DNA from 2 places in the Cupriavidus sp. FW305-26 genome. Region 2 is predicted to be linked to the other one. Evidence: predicted binding sites of a transcription regulator. Region 2 holds the regulator's gene; the other holds the start of a gene.
What was found. Region 2 encodes sigma-54, which starts transcription at its own class of promoters, with help from an activator protein. Its sites were predicted from a motif close to TGGCANGNAANCTGCTTT; they were not measured.
Positions count from the first base shown of each region.

Region 1: a site for sigma-54 is predicted at 2,355-2,372, ahead of AC3WQZ_RS00155 (GTP cyclohydrolase II). Genes of this name have one in related genera too.

Region 1 covers NZ_JBYTAH010000001.1:35,390-38,796, reverse strand. Annotated here, with positions in the region: gene AC3WQZ_RS00160 (URC4/urg3 family protein) at 1-1,062, opposite strand, end outside; gene AC3WQZ_RS00155 (GTP cyclohydrolase II) at 1,059-2,297, opposite strand; gene AC3WQZ_RS00150 (acyltransferase family protein) at 2,574-3,407, opposite strand, start outside.
Region 2 covers NZ_JBYTAH010000032.1:49,417-52,823, reverse strand. Annotated here, with positions in the region: gene hpf (ribosome hibernation-promoting factor, HPF/YfiA family) at 216-566, opposite strand; gene AC3WQZ_RS18315 (RNA polymerase factor sigma-54) at 615-2,096, opposite strand; gene lptB (LPS export ABC transporter ATP-binding protein) at 2,231-3,031, opposite strand; gene lptA (lipopolysaccharide transport periplasmic protein LptA) at 3,100-3,407, opposite strand, start outside.

The sequences.
Region 1 (3,407 bases), on a different contig from region 2:
CATCAGCTCGAAGTCGTAGAGCAGGCCGCCGTTGCGGTATTCGGGCAGGCCCGTCAGCGCGTCCAGCCCGGTCACGGTCAGGCCGGCGTCCTCCAGCGGCTCCAGCAGCGAATAGGTCAGCCATTGCGTGAGCTTGTGGAACGGCACCAGCCCGCCCGGCGCGGCCGGATGCCGCCAGCAGTCGCCCAGCGACACGCCTTCGACAATGATCCGCCCCGGCCATACCGGCCCCAGGCCGACCAGCAGCGTGCGCAGCAGGAAGCCGGCGTCGAGGTGCCCGTTGACCGCATGCGCCTTCAGGTAGTCGTACAGGTTGCCCAGCCGTGCCGGCCGGCCGAACAGCGCCGGGGTCGCCTCCATCACCTCGCCGAGGCGGCGCAGCAGGCCGGCGCGGCCTTCCAGCCCCACCAGCGGGTTGTGCTGCGCGACCTGGAAGGCGTGGGCGATGCTGTCGGCATCGATGCGCTGCAGCCGCTCGGCGTCGGCGCGCAGCGGATCGCCCGGCGCGGCCGAGAAGCCGCCGCGCGCGAACAGGTCGAAACTGGCCACGCCCAGCCCTTCCGAGCGCGTCAGCACCAGGTCGCTGGCCGGATCGCGGTAACGCCAGTCAGGGCCGGCGCCGGCATCGAGCAATACGCTTGGAATCACCAGGTCGATGCCGATGCGGGCGCGCTCCTCGCGGTGCTCGGGCCCGCTCAGCGCGGCACGCTCGCACAGCACCTGCCACCGGTCCGCGCGCTGGTCGACGCCGGCGCTTTCAAAATGGCGCCAGCGGCTGTGGTACGGCACCTGCAGGTCAGGATAGCGCTGGCGGATGGTGCTGGCGACATAGTCGGCAATGGCATGCACGCGGTCCGGATGCCAGGTGAAAAGTTCGGACGCGCCGCTGGCCACGTTCTCGGTGACCGCCGCGCAATGCGTGCGCACCGCCTCGGCACACAGCAGCGCCGAAGCGGGATGCCCTTCCGGCACCGGGCTCAGCCAGCCGGCACCCGGCCGCATCTCGTTACCTGTGCCCTGGCGGTCCATGCCGGGCTTGCCATCCTCGGGAAACATCGTCATTCGTTCAACCCCCTGCCCTTTGCCAGGGCCAGTTCGTTCGCATCCGGCGGCGTGTAGTGCGTAAAGTAGCCCGCGGCCACCTTGGCATCGATCTCGACACGGGCGTCGGCGGGAATCAGGGTCTCGGGGATGGCCACCTGCTCGACCACCTCGATGCCCTGCGCCACCAGCGCGCCATGCTTCATGTTGCTCATCGACGCCCAGCGGTCGATGCGGCGGATGCCCAGCCAGTGGAACACATCCGGCATCAGCTCCTGGAAACGCATGTCCTGCACGCCTGCCACGCATTCGGTGCGGGCAAAGTAAGTCTCGGCACGGTCGCCGCCTACCTGCCGCTTGCGGGCGTTGTAGACCAGGAACTTGGTCACCTCGCCCAGCGCGCGGCCCTCCTTGCGGTTGTAGACCACCAGCCCGACACCGCCCTGCTGCGCCATCTCGATGCACACCTCGATGCCATGTGCCAGATACGGCCGGCAGGTACAGATGTCTGACCCGAACACATCCGATCCGTTGCATTCATCGTGCACGCGGCAGGCCACGCGGGTTTCAGGCTTGCCCAGCTGGCTCACGTCGCCGAAGAAATACAGCGTCATGCCGCCGATGGGCGGCAGGAACACCTTCAGGTCCGGCCGCGTCACCAGTTCCGGGAACATGCCGCCGGTCTGCTCGAACAGGCTGCGGCGCAGCACGCTTTCCTTGATGCCGAAACGGGCCGCCAGCCCGGGCAGATACCAGACCGGATCGACCGCAGCCTTGGTCACGCGCACATCGCCATTGGCATGGAGGATGTCGCCGTCGGGCTTGAGCCGGCCGGCCGCGATGGCCGACATCAGCTCCGGCATGTTGATATGCGCGCGGGTGACGGCGATGGTCGGGCGGATATCCACGCCGGCCGCGATGCGGTCGGCAAACACGGTGGACACCAGGTGGCCCCACGGATCCAGCGAAACTATCTTCTCCGGGTCGCCCCACTGCGGATGCGGGCCGATCGCCTCCGCCGGCGCGGTATCGGTCAGGTCGGTGCGATGGTCGCGCTGCAATGCGCCCGCGGCAACCGCCAGGGCCCGGTAGATGGCGTAGGCACCTGCGTGAGTGCCGATCACATTGCGCTGCGCCGGATTCGCCAGGCTGGCGATGACCGGCCCGCGCTCGGCCGCCGTGGGGGCGCCCCAGTGGATAGGCTCGGCCGGCTTGTCGCGGCGTGCGTGCGAGGTCAGGACGATATGGTCGGACATGGCACCCTCGGTTCCCGATGGAATCCTGACCAAATGGTCAGGTTTACGATTCCATACTAGGCAACCTTTGTGCCATCGCCCAATGCCATTTACGCGAGTGTTGCTCCGATGTGTGTGGCGCCGAACGCAAGTTTGCGCGGGCGGCATGCACGCATGGCGTGCAGGCGACGTGGCATGACGGGTGCACAAGCACCAACAAGAAGCGCGCACGGCCATGCTGGCACGTCGCCGTCCGGGAGAAGCCGTACCACCGCTGCACGGCCATGCCTGCAAACGTTACACGCTTTGCCGGCTGGCGCGGTCGCGGCCGTTGCCCAGCAGCGCACGCAGCGCCGCCAACGGCCGGGCGCTTTCGATGTAGCGATAGAACAACGCGCCGGCCACATTGCTGAGCGCCCATGCGGCAACCATGCCGAGCGCGTTCAGCACCGGCTGGCCCGGCGCCAGGTTCGACACCAGCGCGTTGACCAGCAGGCAGACCGGAAAGTGAACCAGGAACACCGAATAGGAAATGCGCCCGAAGAAGCCGATCACGCGCGCCCGCGGCCAGCGCTCCAGCCAGCCGCCGCGGCGCGCCACCGCCAGCAGCAGCGCAGTCGCCAGCGCCACCGCGATGCGCAGCCGGAAATCGAAGGCCAGCGCCGCCAACGTTACCGCGCCGAGGACCAGCAGCGGCAACACCGGGCGACCGGGGTTGGACGCCCAGTAGGCCAGCGCCCCCATGCCATAGGCGCCGAAGAAGTACAGCGCCCAGATATCCCACGCGGCATCGCGGTTGAACCAGAACAGCGATGCCACCGCCACCAGCACCACAATGCCAATGCTGACCCCGGCACCCGCTGGCGCTTTCCCGCGCGCCACGGCGCGCGCGGCCCACAGCGCACCCAGCAGCAGCGCAAACAGCTGCAGGTCGATGGCCACGTACCAGACCCCGGCCGAGAGCGCGTCGACATCGAGCACGTTATGCAGCAGCGTCACGTGCGCAAGGAACTGCAGCAGGCCGGGCGGCGCGGGGATCGAATCATGCACCATCCATTGGCGCGCCAGGGCGGCCCCGGCAATGCTGAGCAGCAGCGCCGCAGCAAAGGGCACCACCAGCTTCTGGTAGCG
Region 2 (3,407 bases):
GCGCAGCATACACCTTGGCGCAGCGCTTGCGAACACCCTTGCTCATTCGGGTGAAAAGCATCGGCTCCGGCGCCACAGCCGGGGCGCGCCGCCAGTGCGGGCGCGGCATGCCGGCGGCAACCGGGAACGCGAGGGCGCAAAAAAGCCGCGCTTCTTGGCGCGGCTTGCCTGTTCAATCCTGATTCAGCAGCCCGCTGCGGGGCTGCCGGGCACGGTCATTGCTGCATTTGCGCTGCGGCCATCTGGTACTTGACCGCTTCGCGGTCGTGGCCTTGCACGCGATCCTTGTAGCGGATCACCTGACGGTCCAGCTTGTCGACGAGTGCGTCGATCGCTGCATACAGGTCTTCGTGATGCGCTTCGACAAAGATGTCCTTGCCCTTGAGATGTAGATTGATTTCCGCGTACTGACGCCGGTCCTTTTCCTTATGGTTGTCGACAGAGAGCAGCACACTAACGCCAATGACTTGATCGAAATGCCTGACGATTCGCTCCAGCTTCGTTTCCACGTACTCACGCAGAGGGGGCGTGATGTCCAGGTGGTGTCCACTGATCTTGAAGTTCATAGCGCTTCTCCTTCTGAAAGAGCCTCACCAGGCAGGCGGTGGGCTCGGCTACAAAGACTTGCGGAGATTGACTGCGGGGATCTTCAGGGCTTCGCGATACTTGGCAACGGTGCGGCGTGCGACAACGAAGCCTTGTTCGCCCAGCAGTTCGGCAATGCGACTGTCGGAAAGGGGATTCCTCGGGTCTTCGGCTCCTATCAGTTGCTTGATCAAGGCGCGGATGGCCGTTGACGAAGCCGCGCCACCGGTTTCGGTGGACACGTGGCTGCCGAAGAAGTACTTCAGTTCGAAAGTACCCATCGGCGTTGCCATATATTTATTGGTCGTCACCCGGGAGATGGTTGACTCGTGTAAACCCAGTGTATCGGCAATCTCCCGCAAAACCAAGGGGCGCATGGCGATTTCGCCGTGGCTGAAAAAGTTCTTTTGACGCTCGACAATGGCCTGCGAGACACGCAGGATTGTGTCGAACCTCTGCTGGATGTTCTTGATCAGCCAGCGCGCCTCCTGCAGCTTCTGCTGCAGCCCGGCGGTGCCGGACTCACCCTTTGCGCCACGCAGGATTTGCGCATACATGTCATTGATGCGCAGCCTCGGCATCACATCCGGATTGAGCTGCGCGATCCAGCCGCCGCCACCCTTGCGCACGAACACGTCCGGCACCACGAAGTCCGCCTCCGGGCGGCTGTATGCATGGCCGGGGTAGGGCGCCAGCGAACGGATCAGTTCGTGTGCGGACTTCAGCGCCGCTTCATCCACCTGCAGCGCCTTCTTCAGCCGCGTGTAGTCGCGTACTGCGAGCAACTCCAGGTGGTTGGTCACGATGTTCAGGGCCAGTTCGCGCTGCGGGTGCGTCAGGCGCCGCAACTGCAGGGCCAGGCACTCGGCGGCGTTGCGCGCGCCCACGCCGGGCGGGTCGAAGCTCTGCAGCAGCGTGAGGATGGCGTGGACCTCCTCGATCTCGAACTCGAGTTCTTCCGGCAACTCCGTGCAGATCTCCTCAAGCGATGCGCTCAGGTAGCCATCGTCGTCGAGCGATTCGATCAGGAAGATGGCCAGGCCCTTGTCGCGCGCCGAGATCTTCAGCGGCGTGAGCTGTTCCATCAGGTACTCGCGCAGCGTGGGCTCGGCTTCGCGCAGCTGCATCGGCGTTTTTTCGTCCTCGTCGCCCTGGGGGCGGCGGGCAAAGTCGTCCAGGCTCCAGTCGCCGCTGCCATAGTCGTCGCCGTTGCCGCTGTCGCCATAGCTGTCGTCGTCAGCCGCGCCGTCGGCGCGGGCCTCGCCATTGCCCTGCGGCTCTGCCGGCGCGGGCGCCGGTGCGCTCTGCAGGTTGACCGAGCCATCGGCCGCCACGCGCAGCGGGCTTTCGATCCAGTCGTTCTCGCGTTCGAGCAGAGGGTTTTCCGTCAGTGCCTGTTCGACCTCTTGCTGCAGTTCCAGCGTGGAAAGCTGCAGCAGCCGGATCGACTGCTGCAGTTGCGGGGTCAGGGCCAGATGCTGGGAAAGGCGGAGCTGTAGCGACGGTTTCATGCGACCTATTCTATGCGCATCTTTCCGTTGTTGGAACGGAAATTGCTATCGCTTATGCGGTCTGATCGCTGCTGGCTGTGGCAGGCCCACGTGCGCCCGCGAATAGGCCTGCCGCTCCATGGCAGGCCGCTGCATCACATGCGGAAGTTCTCACCCAGGTAGACGCGCCGCACTGCGTCATTGGCGATGATTTCCTCGGGCTGGCCCGCGGCCAGCACCGTGCCTTCGCTGATGATGTAGGCGTGGTCGCAGATGCCGAGCGTCTCGCGCACGTTGTGGTCGGTGATCAGCACGCCGATATTGCGTGCCTTGAGGAAGCTGACGATGCGCTGGATCTCGCCCACGGCGATCGGGTCCACGCCGGCGAAGGGTTCGTCCAGCAGGATGAAGCGCGGCGACGACGCCAGCGCGCGCGCGATTTCCACGCGGCGGCGCTCGCCGCCCGACAGCGACAGCGCCGGGTTGTTGCGCAGGTGCGCGATCTGCAGGTCGTCGAGCAGCGAATCCAGGCGGCGCTCGATCTCGGCCTTGGGCAGTGGCTTGCCGTTGCTCACCTGCAGCTCCAGCACCGCGCGGATGTTCTCTTCGACGTTGAGCTTGCGGAATACCGAGGCTTCCTGCGGCAGGTACGACAGCCCCATGCGCGCGCGCTCGTGGATCGGCAGGCCGCTGATGTGGTCGCCGTCGAGCACGATATCGCCTTCGTCCAGCGCCACCAGGCCCACGATCATGTAGAAGGAGGTGGTCTTGCCCGCGCCGTTGGGCCCGAGCAGGCCGACCACCTCGCCGCTCTTCACGTCGAGCGAGACGTCCTTGACCACCGTGCGCGAGCCATAGCGTTTCTTCAGGTGGCGCACGACCAGCGTGCTGCCGCCGGCAAGGACGGTGGAGGCTTCGACGGAAGGCTTGTCGGCGATGGTTGCGGTATCGGTCATTGGCACAGTCTGGCGTTCAGGCGTTTCTGGCGCCGGCCGCATGCGATGCACGCAGCCGGCGCCAGGCGTCAGGGTTTGTTGGCAGGCGCGGGCGCCGGCTTCAGGTCCAGCGGCGAGCCGCCGCTGCCCGTGGCGCCGGCCTTCTGGTCCTGGCGCGGCGACAGCACCGCGCGCACGCGGCCGGACGGATTGGCGGCCGCGGCGTCGCCGCTACCGCCGCCGGCAGCCGTGTAGAACTCCTTGCGGCTGTCGTAGGTCAGCACCGCGCCGCGGATCTCGTCGACCTGCTTGGCGCCCTGCAGGCGCGCCATGCGGGCATTGCCGATCAGCTTGGAGTACTCCTGCTTGCCGTCGTACTCGATGCGGTCGCCCCAGC